3 regions of the Streptomyces sp. NPDC020731 genome follow, and region 3 is predicted to be linked to each of the others. Evidence: predicted binding sites of a transcription regulator. Region 3 holds the regulator's gene; each other region holds the start of a gene.
The links. The regulator HrcA, encoded in region 3, represses chaperone genes, less so after heat shock. The targets are predictions, from matches to a motif close to TTNGCACTCNGNNNNNCNGAGTGCNAA.
Positions count from the first base shown of each region.

Region 1: the regulator HrcA is predicted to act here: its motif matches at 1,148-1,174, upstream of groES (co-chaperone GroES).
Region 2: the regulator HrcA is predicted to act here: its motif matches at 1,644-1,670, upstream of groL (chaperonin GroEL).

Region 1 covers NZ_JBIRTN010000005.1:194,208-196,471, forward strand. The annotation lists gene ACH4VX_RS09850 (polysaccharide deacetylase family protein) at 1-52, shown strand, start outside; gene ACH4VX_RS09855 (polysaccharide deacetylase family protein) at 235-1,020, shown strand; gene groES (co-chaperone GroES) at 1,322-1,630, shown strand; gene groL (chaperonin GroEL) at 1,760-2,264, shown strand, end outside.
Region 2 covers NZ_JBIRTN010000021.1:157,772-160,035, reverse strand. The annotation lists gene groL (chaperonin GroEL) at 1-1,480, opposite strand, end outside; gene ACH4VX_RS29190 (cold-shock protein) at 1,785-1,988, opposite strand.
Region 3 covers NZ_JBIRTN010000001.1:126,023-128,286, reverse strand. The annotation lists gene dnaJ (molecular chaperone DnaJ) at 1-757, opposite strand, end outside; gene hrcA (heat-inducible transcriptional repressor HrcA) at 757-1,773, opposite strand; gene ACH4VX_RS00555 (MBL fold metallo-hydrolase) at 1,938-2,264, shown strand, end outside.

The DNA.
Region 1 (2,264 bases), on a different contig from region 3:
CGAGGTCACGGCGGAGGGGTACGCGGTGGCCCGCCTGGAGGACTACCTGTGAGGGCCGGGAAACCGGCAACCGGCCTGCGGGCACGGCGCGGGTTTCGGGTGCGGCTCGGTCCTGGGCCGTGGATCGTCTTCGTGGCGAGGGCCGCGGTTCCGGTGGGGACCGGCCCGGTCGCCTTCCTGCGGGCGTGGCGAGGGTTTCGGGCGAGGTTCGGTCCTGGGCCGTGGATCGCCTTGGTGGCGAGGACCGGCCCGGTCACCTTCCGGAGGCGGGCCGGCCTCCTGGCGGGCGCGGGTGTCGCCCTGCTGGCCGTGGTCGCCGGCTGCGGCCCGTCGGGCGGGACGGGGGACGGGGCGGGCCGGCCGCCCGGAGGCGGCCCGGTGGCGGACGGCGCGCTCCCGCCCGTCGTCGACCACGTCCCGACCCGTGACGGGGTCGTCTTCCTCACCTTCGACGACGGCGCCGAACGCGACCCCCGCTTCATCGACCTGGTGCGCGAGCGCCGGCTCCCCGTCAGCCTGTTCCTCACGGACAGCGTGACGGGCCCCGGTTACGCCCACTTCGCCCGCCTGCGCTCGGTCGGCGCGAGCCTGCAGAACCACACCCTCGACCATCCCGCCCTGCGCGGTCTGCCCTACGCCGGACAGCGCGCCGAGATCTGCGGCCAGCAGCGCAAGCTCAAGTCCCGCTTCGGCGTCCGCCCCCGCCTCTTCCGCCCGCCCTACGGCACGTACGACACCACCACCCTGCGCGCCGCCGCCGCCTGCGGCATCGAGGCGGTCGTCCTGTGGAGGGCGACGCTGGAAACGGACGGCCACCTCACCTACACCCACGGCCCCCACCACCTGACCCCCGGCGACATCGTCTCCGTACCGTCGGGCGAGGCTCCGACGCTGTCGTTGGCGGAACGGACGACACGAGTGCTGGACGAGCTGGAGGAACAAGGGCTGAAGGTGGGCCGCCTGGAGGACTACGCCGGCCAAATCAGCCCGTCTGGGGGCACCCCCTCCGGGGGAGTGTGAGGACGAGGCCCGTCCAGGGCCGAAGGGGGTCTGGGGGCGCAGCCCCCGGTGGACGGTCACTGCGACACCGCCGACTGCGCAATCCGGTATGAACAACGCACCCACCCCCGCGACGCGCCGCAGGCAATTGGCACTCCGCTTGACCGAGTGCTAACCACAGTCATAGTCTCAGGTCTGGCACTCCCCACTGGAGAGTGCCAACATGCGCGACGGGCAGGTCCGGCACCCGCGACGACGGATCCACCTGGTCGCCACCTCAGACAGTTAACCCCGTGAGATCTCCGAAGGGGGAGGTCGGATCGTGACGACCACCAGCTCCAAGGTTGCCATCAAGCCGCTCGAGGACCGCATCGTGGTCCAGCCGCTCGACGCCGAACAGACCACCGCCTCTGGCCTGGTCATCCCGGACACCGCCAAGGAGAAGCCCCAGGAGGGCGTCGTCCTGGCCGTGGGCCCGGGCCGCTTCGAGAACGGCGAGCGCCTGCCGCTCGACGTCAAGACCGGCGACATCGTGCTGTACAGCAAGTACGGCGGCACCGAGGTGAAGTACAACGGCGAGGAGTACCTCGTCCTCTCGGCTCGCGACGTCCTCGCGATCATCGAGAAGTAGTTCACCCGCTTCCATCGAAGCACCTGCTTTTGAGCTGCGCCCCGGGCCCCCGCGACCTTATGAAGCCGGGCGTCAGGGGCGCAGTTCGTTCGCTTCACCCACGTTTTCCGAGAGGGCTGAACCGCTCCCATGGCGAAGATCCTGAAGTTCGACGAGGACGCCCGTCGCGCCCTTGAGCGCGGCGTCAACAAGCTTGCCGACACGGTGAAGGTGACGATCGGCCCCAGGGGCCGCAACGTCGTCATCGACAAGAAGTTCGGCGCCCCCACCATCACCAACGACGGTGTCACGATCGCCCGCGAGGTCGAGATCGAGGACCCGTTCGAGAACCTCGGCGCGCAGCTGGTGAAGGAGGTGGCGACCAAGACCAACGACATCGCGGGTGACGGCACCACCACCGCCACCGTGCTGGCCCAGGCGCTGGTCCGCGAGGGCCTGAAGAACGTCGCCGCGGGTGCTTCCCCGGCCGCCCTGAAGAAGGGCATCGACGCCGCCGTCGCCGCGGTCTCCGAGGACCTGCTCGCCTCGGCCCGCCCGATCGACGAGAAGTCCGACATCGCCGCCGTCGCCGCGCTGTCCGCGCAGGACCAGCAGGTCGGCGAGCTCATCGCCGAGGCGATGGACAAGGTCGGCA
Region 2 (2,264 bases), on a different contig from region 3:
CCGGGTCGATGATGCCCTCGGCGATCATGTCGACGTACTCGCCGGTCGCGGCGTTCAGGCCGTGGCCGACCTGAAGGTTGCGGACCTTCTCCACGACGACGCCGCCCTCGAGACCACCGTTGACGGCGATCTGCTTGAGCGGGGCCTCCAGGGCGAGCTTCACGGCGTTGGCGCCGGTCGCCTCGTCACCCTCGAGCTCCAGCTTCTCGAAGACCTGGGAGGCCTGCAGCAGGGCCACGCCACCACCGGCGACGATGCCCTCCTCGACGGCCGCCTTGGCGTTGCGCACGGCGTCCTCGATGCGGTGCTTGCGCTCCTTGAGCTCCACCTCGGTGGCGGCACCGGCCTTGATGACCGCGACACCGCCGGCGAGCTTCGCCAGGCGCTCCTGCAGCTTCTCGCGGTCGTAGTCCGAGTCGCTGTTCTCGATCTCGGCGCGGATCTGGTTCACGCGGCCCTGGACCTGGTCGGCCGAGCCGGCACCGTCGACGATGGTGGTCTCGTCCTTGGTGATGACGACCTTGCGGGCCTTGCCCAGCAGGTCGAGCGAGGCGTTCTCCAGCTTGAGGCCGACCTCCTCGGAGATGACCTCGCCGCCCGTGAGGATGGCGATGTCGCCGAGCATGGCCTTGCGGCGGTCGCCGAAGCCCGGGGCCTTGACCGCGACGGACTTGAAGGTGCCGCGGATCTTGTTGACGACCAGGGTCGACAGGGCCTCGCCCTCGACGTCCTCGGCGATGATCAGCAGCGGCTTGCCGCCCTGCATGACCTTCTCCAGGAGCGGGAGCAGGTCCTTGACGTTGGAGACCTTGGAGTTCGCGATCAGGATGTACGGGTCGTCGAGGACGGCCTCCATACGCTCCATGTCGGTGGCGAAGTACGCCGAGATGTAGCCCTTGTCGAAGCGCATACCCTCGGTGAGCTCCAGCTCCAGACCGAAGGTCTGGGACTCCTCGACGGTGATGACGCCTTCCTTGCCGACCTTGTCCATGGCCTCGGCGATGAGCTCGCCGATCTGGGTGTCGGCGGCGGAGATGGAGGCCGTGGAGGCGATCTGCTCCTTGGTCTCGACGTCCTTCGCCTGCTCCAGCAGGGCGCCGGAGACGGCCTCGACGGCCTTCTCGATGCCGCGCTTGAGGGCCATCGGGTTGGCGCCGGCGGCTACGTTGCGCAGGCCCTCCTTGACCAGGGCCTGGGCGAGAACGGTCGCGGTGGTCGTACCGTCACCGGCGACGTCGTCCGTCTTCTTGGCGACTTCCTTGACCAGCTCGGCGCCGATCTTCTCGTACGGGTCCTCGAGCTCGATCTCCTTGGCGATGGACACACCATCGTTGGTGATCGTGGGGGCGCCCCACTTCTTCTCGAGGACGACGTTGCGGCCCTTGGGGCCGAGCGTCACCTTGACGGCGTCCGCGAGCTGGTTCATGCCGCGCTCGAGGCCGCGCCGCGCCTCCTCGTCGAACGCGATGATCTTGGCCATGTGAAGTGGTCCCTCCAGGACTGGGGGTGATTCCTTCGGACCGCGCCCGCGCCCGCGACGGACGGCTCGCCAGCCCTGTGGTTCCTTGCCCCACACGGCCCGCGGGCCTCACCGACCCGGTCCTTCGTTGTCACTCTCACCTTCAGAGTGCTAACGCCAATGATTAGCACTCGACCCATGCGAGTGCAAGCGCCCATGGGGAGTACACGGGTGCGCTCAGCCGCACGCGAACACGGCGAAGGGCCCGCACCCCAGGAGGTACGGGCCCTTCGTCAGCAGAAGATGCTTGCGGCTGGCAGCGCGTTCAGGCGCTGAGACGAACCATGTCGGCCTGCGGGCCCTTCTGACCCTGCGAGATCTCGAACTCGACTCGCTGGCCTTCTTCGAGGGTGCGGTAGCCGTCCATCTGGATCGCGCTGTAGTGGACGAAAACATCCGCACCACCGTCGACCGCGATGAAGCCGTACCCCTTCTCCGCGTTGAACCACTTGACGGTGCCCTGAGCCATGCCTAACTCCCCTATTACTGGCCCTTGCACAGATCCGCACTTCGCGGATCCGGGTCAGACCTCACCCCCCAACGGTTGGGGGCGTGCGCCGGAACGCGTCGACCGCGGCTGAATGTATCTGTCCAACTGCCGTCTGCAACAGGTCAATCGGACGAGAAATCTGGACGACGCCGGTCCGGAATGTGGCGAGAATTCGCCTGAATCCGGGGCAAGTCGGGCCACGCAAAGGTCACAAATGCCGCGAAGGGTGCCCACACTTTGGCTACATCCAGTCGG
Region 3 (2,264 bases):
CGTGGATCTCCACGTACAGGTCACCGGCGGGACCGCCACCGGGCCCGACCTCGCCCTCGCCGGCCAGCTGGATCCGGGTGCCGTTGTCGACACCGGCCGGGATCTTGACCGTGAGGGTGCGCCGGGAACGGATCCGGCCGTCGCCCGCGCACTCCGGGCACGGAGTGGGCACGACGGTGCCGAAGCCCTGGCACTGCGGGCAGGGCCGGGACGTCATGACCTGGCCCAGGAAGGACCGCGTGACCTGCGAGACCTCACCGCGGCCCCGGCACATGTCACAGGTCTGGGCGGTGGTGCCCGGGGCGGCGCCCTCGCCGCTGCACGTCGTGCAGACGACGGCCGTGTCGACCTGGATGTCCTTGGTCGTGCCGAAGGCGGCCTCGTCGAGCTCGACATCGATGCGGATCATCGCGTCCTGGCCCCGGCGGGTGCGCGAGCGCGGCCCGCGCTGCGACGCCGTACCGAAGAACGCGTCCATGATGTCGGAGAAGTTGCCGAAGCCACCGGCCCCGAAGCCGCCCGCGCCGGCGCCGCCGGCCTGCGAGAGGGGGTCGCCGCCGAGGTCGTAGACCTGCTTCTTCTGCGGGTCCGACAACACCTCGTAGGCGGCGTTGATCTCCTTGAACCGCTCCTGCGTCTTGGGATCAGGATTGACGTCCGGATGCAGCTCGCGGGCGAGCCGCCGGAAGGCCTTCTTGATCTCATCCTGCGACGCGTCGCGGCGTACGCCGAGTACGGCGTAGTAGTCCGTGGCCACTACGACTCCGCCAGGATCTGTCCGACGTACCGTGCCACTGCGCGTACCGCTCCCATCGTTCCCGGGTAGTCCATGCGGGTCGGTCCGACCACGCCGAGCTTGGCAACCGCCTCGCCGCCCGAACCGTAGCCCACCGACACGACGGACGTGGAGTTGAGTCCCTCATGGGCGTTCTCATGACCGATACGCACGGTCACGCCCGGATCCTTCGCCTCGCCAAGCAACTTGAGGAGCACGACCTGCTCCTCCAGCGCCTCCAGGACGGGCCGGATCACGAGGGGGAAGTCATGTCCGAAGCGGGTGAGATTGGCGGTACCGCCGATCATCAGCCGCTCCTCGTTCTCCTCGACGAGCGTCTCCAGGAGAGTGGAGAGCACCATCGAGACCGTACCGCGGTCGTCCGCCTCGAAGGCCTCGGCGAGGTCCTCCACCAGGCTCGGCACATCGGCGAACCGGCGGCCCGCGACCCGGCTGTTCAGACGGGCCCGCAGGTCCGCCAGGGACGACTCGCCGAACGGCGCCGGGCAGTCGACCATGCGCTGCTCGACCCGGCCGGTGTCCGTGATCAGCACCAGCATCAGCCGCGCGGGGGCGAGAGCCAGCAGTTCCACGTGCCGCACCGTCGAGCGGGTCAGCGACGGGTACTGCACGACGGCGACCTGCCGGGTCAGCTGCGCGAGCAGCCGTACGGTCCTGGCGACCACGTCGTCGAGGTCGACGGCGCCCTCGAGGAAGTTCTGGATGGCCCGCCGCTCGGGCGGGCTCATGGGCTTGACGCCGGCGAGCTTGTCGACGAACAGCCGGTAGCCCTTGTCGGTGGGGATGCGCCCGGCGCTGGTGTGCGGCTGGGCGATGAAGCCCTCGTCCTCCAGGGCCGCCATGTCGTTGCGCACGGTGGCCGGGGAGACGCCGAGGTTGTGCCGCTCGGTGAGGGCCTTGGAGCCGACGGGCTCCTCGGTGCCCACGTAGTCCTGGACGATGGCGCGCAGCACCTGGAGCCTGCGTTCACTGAGCATCGCGCACACCTCCAGAAGCCTTCCGCGCGGTAACGTCCCTGGCACTCTTCGCACGCGAGTGCCAAACTTCCCCGGCCCAGTGTACGGCCGGGGGGTACGCCCCGGGCAAGGCCGGTCCCCGCGCCCTCGCGCCGGGCGCTGTCGTCCCCCGATAGCGTCCCGGTATGACCGTGACTTGGGAAGAGTCGGGATGGGAGCAAGTGGCCGCCGGGGTGGGGCGGTGCCGGCTGCCGGGGTGGGACTGCACGGCAGGGCTCGTCGTGGGCGCGGACGGCGTACTGCTCGTCGACGCGGGTTCCGGTCTGGGCGAGGGCGCACGGTTGCGGACGGAGGCGCAGGCGCTCACCGGCCGCCGTGTGACGCATCTCGCGCTCACCCACCCCCACTTCGACCACATCCTCGGGGCGGCGGCGTTCGCGGGGGCGGAGGTGTTCGGCGCGGTGGGCATGGACACGGCGCTCGCGGGGCGCGGACGCGAGAAGCTGCGCGCG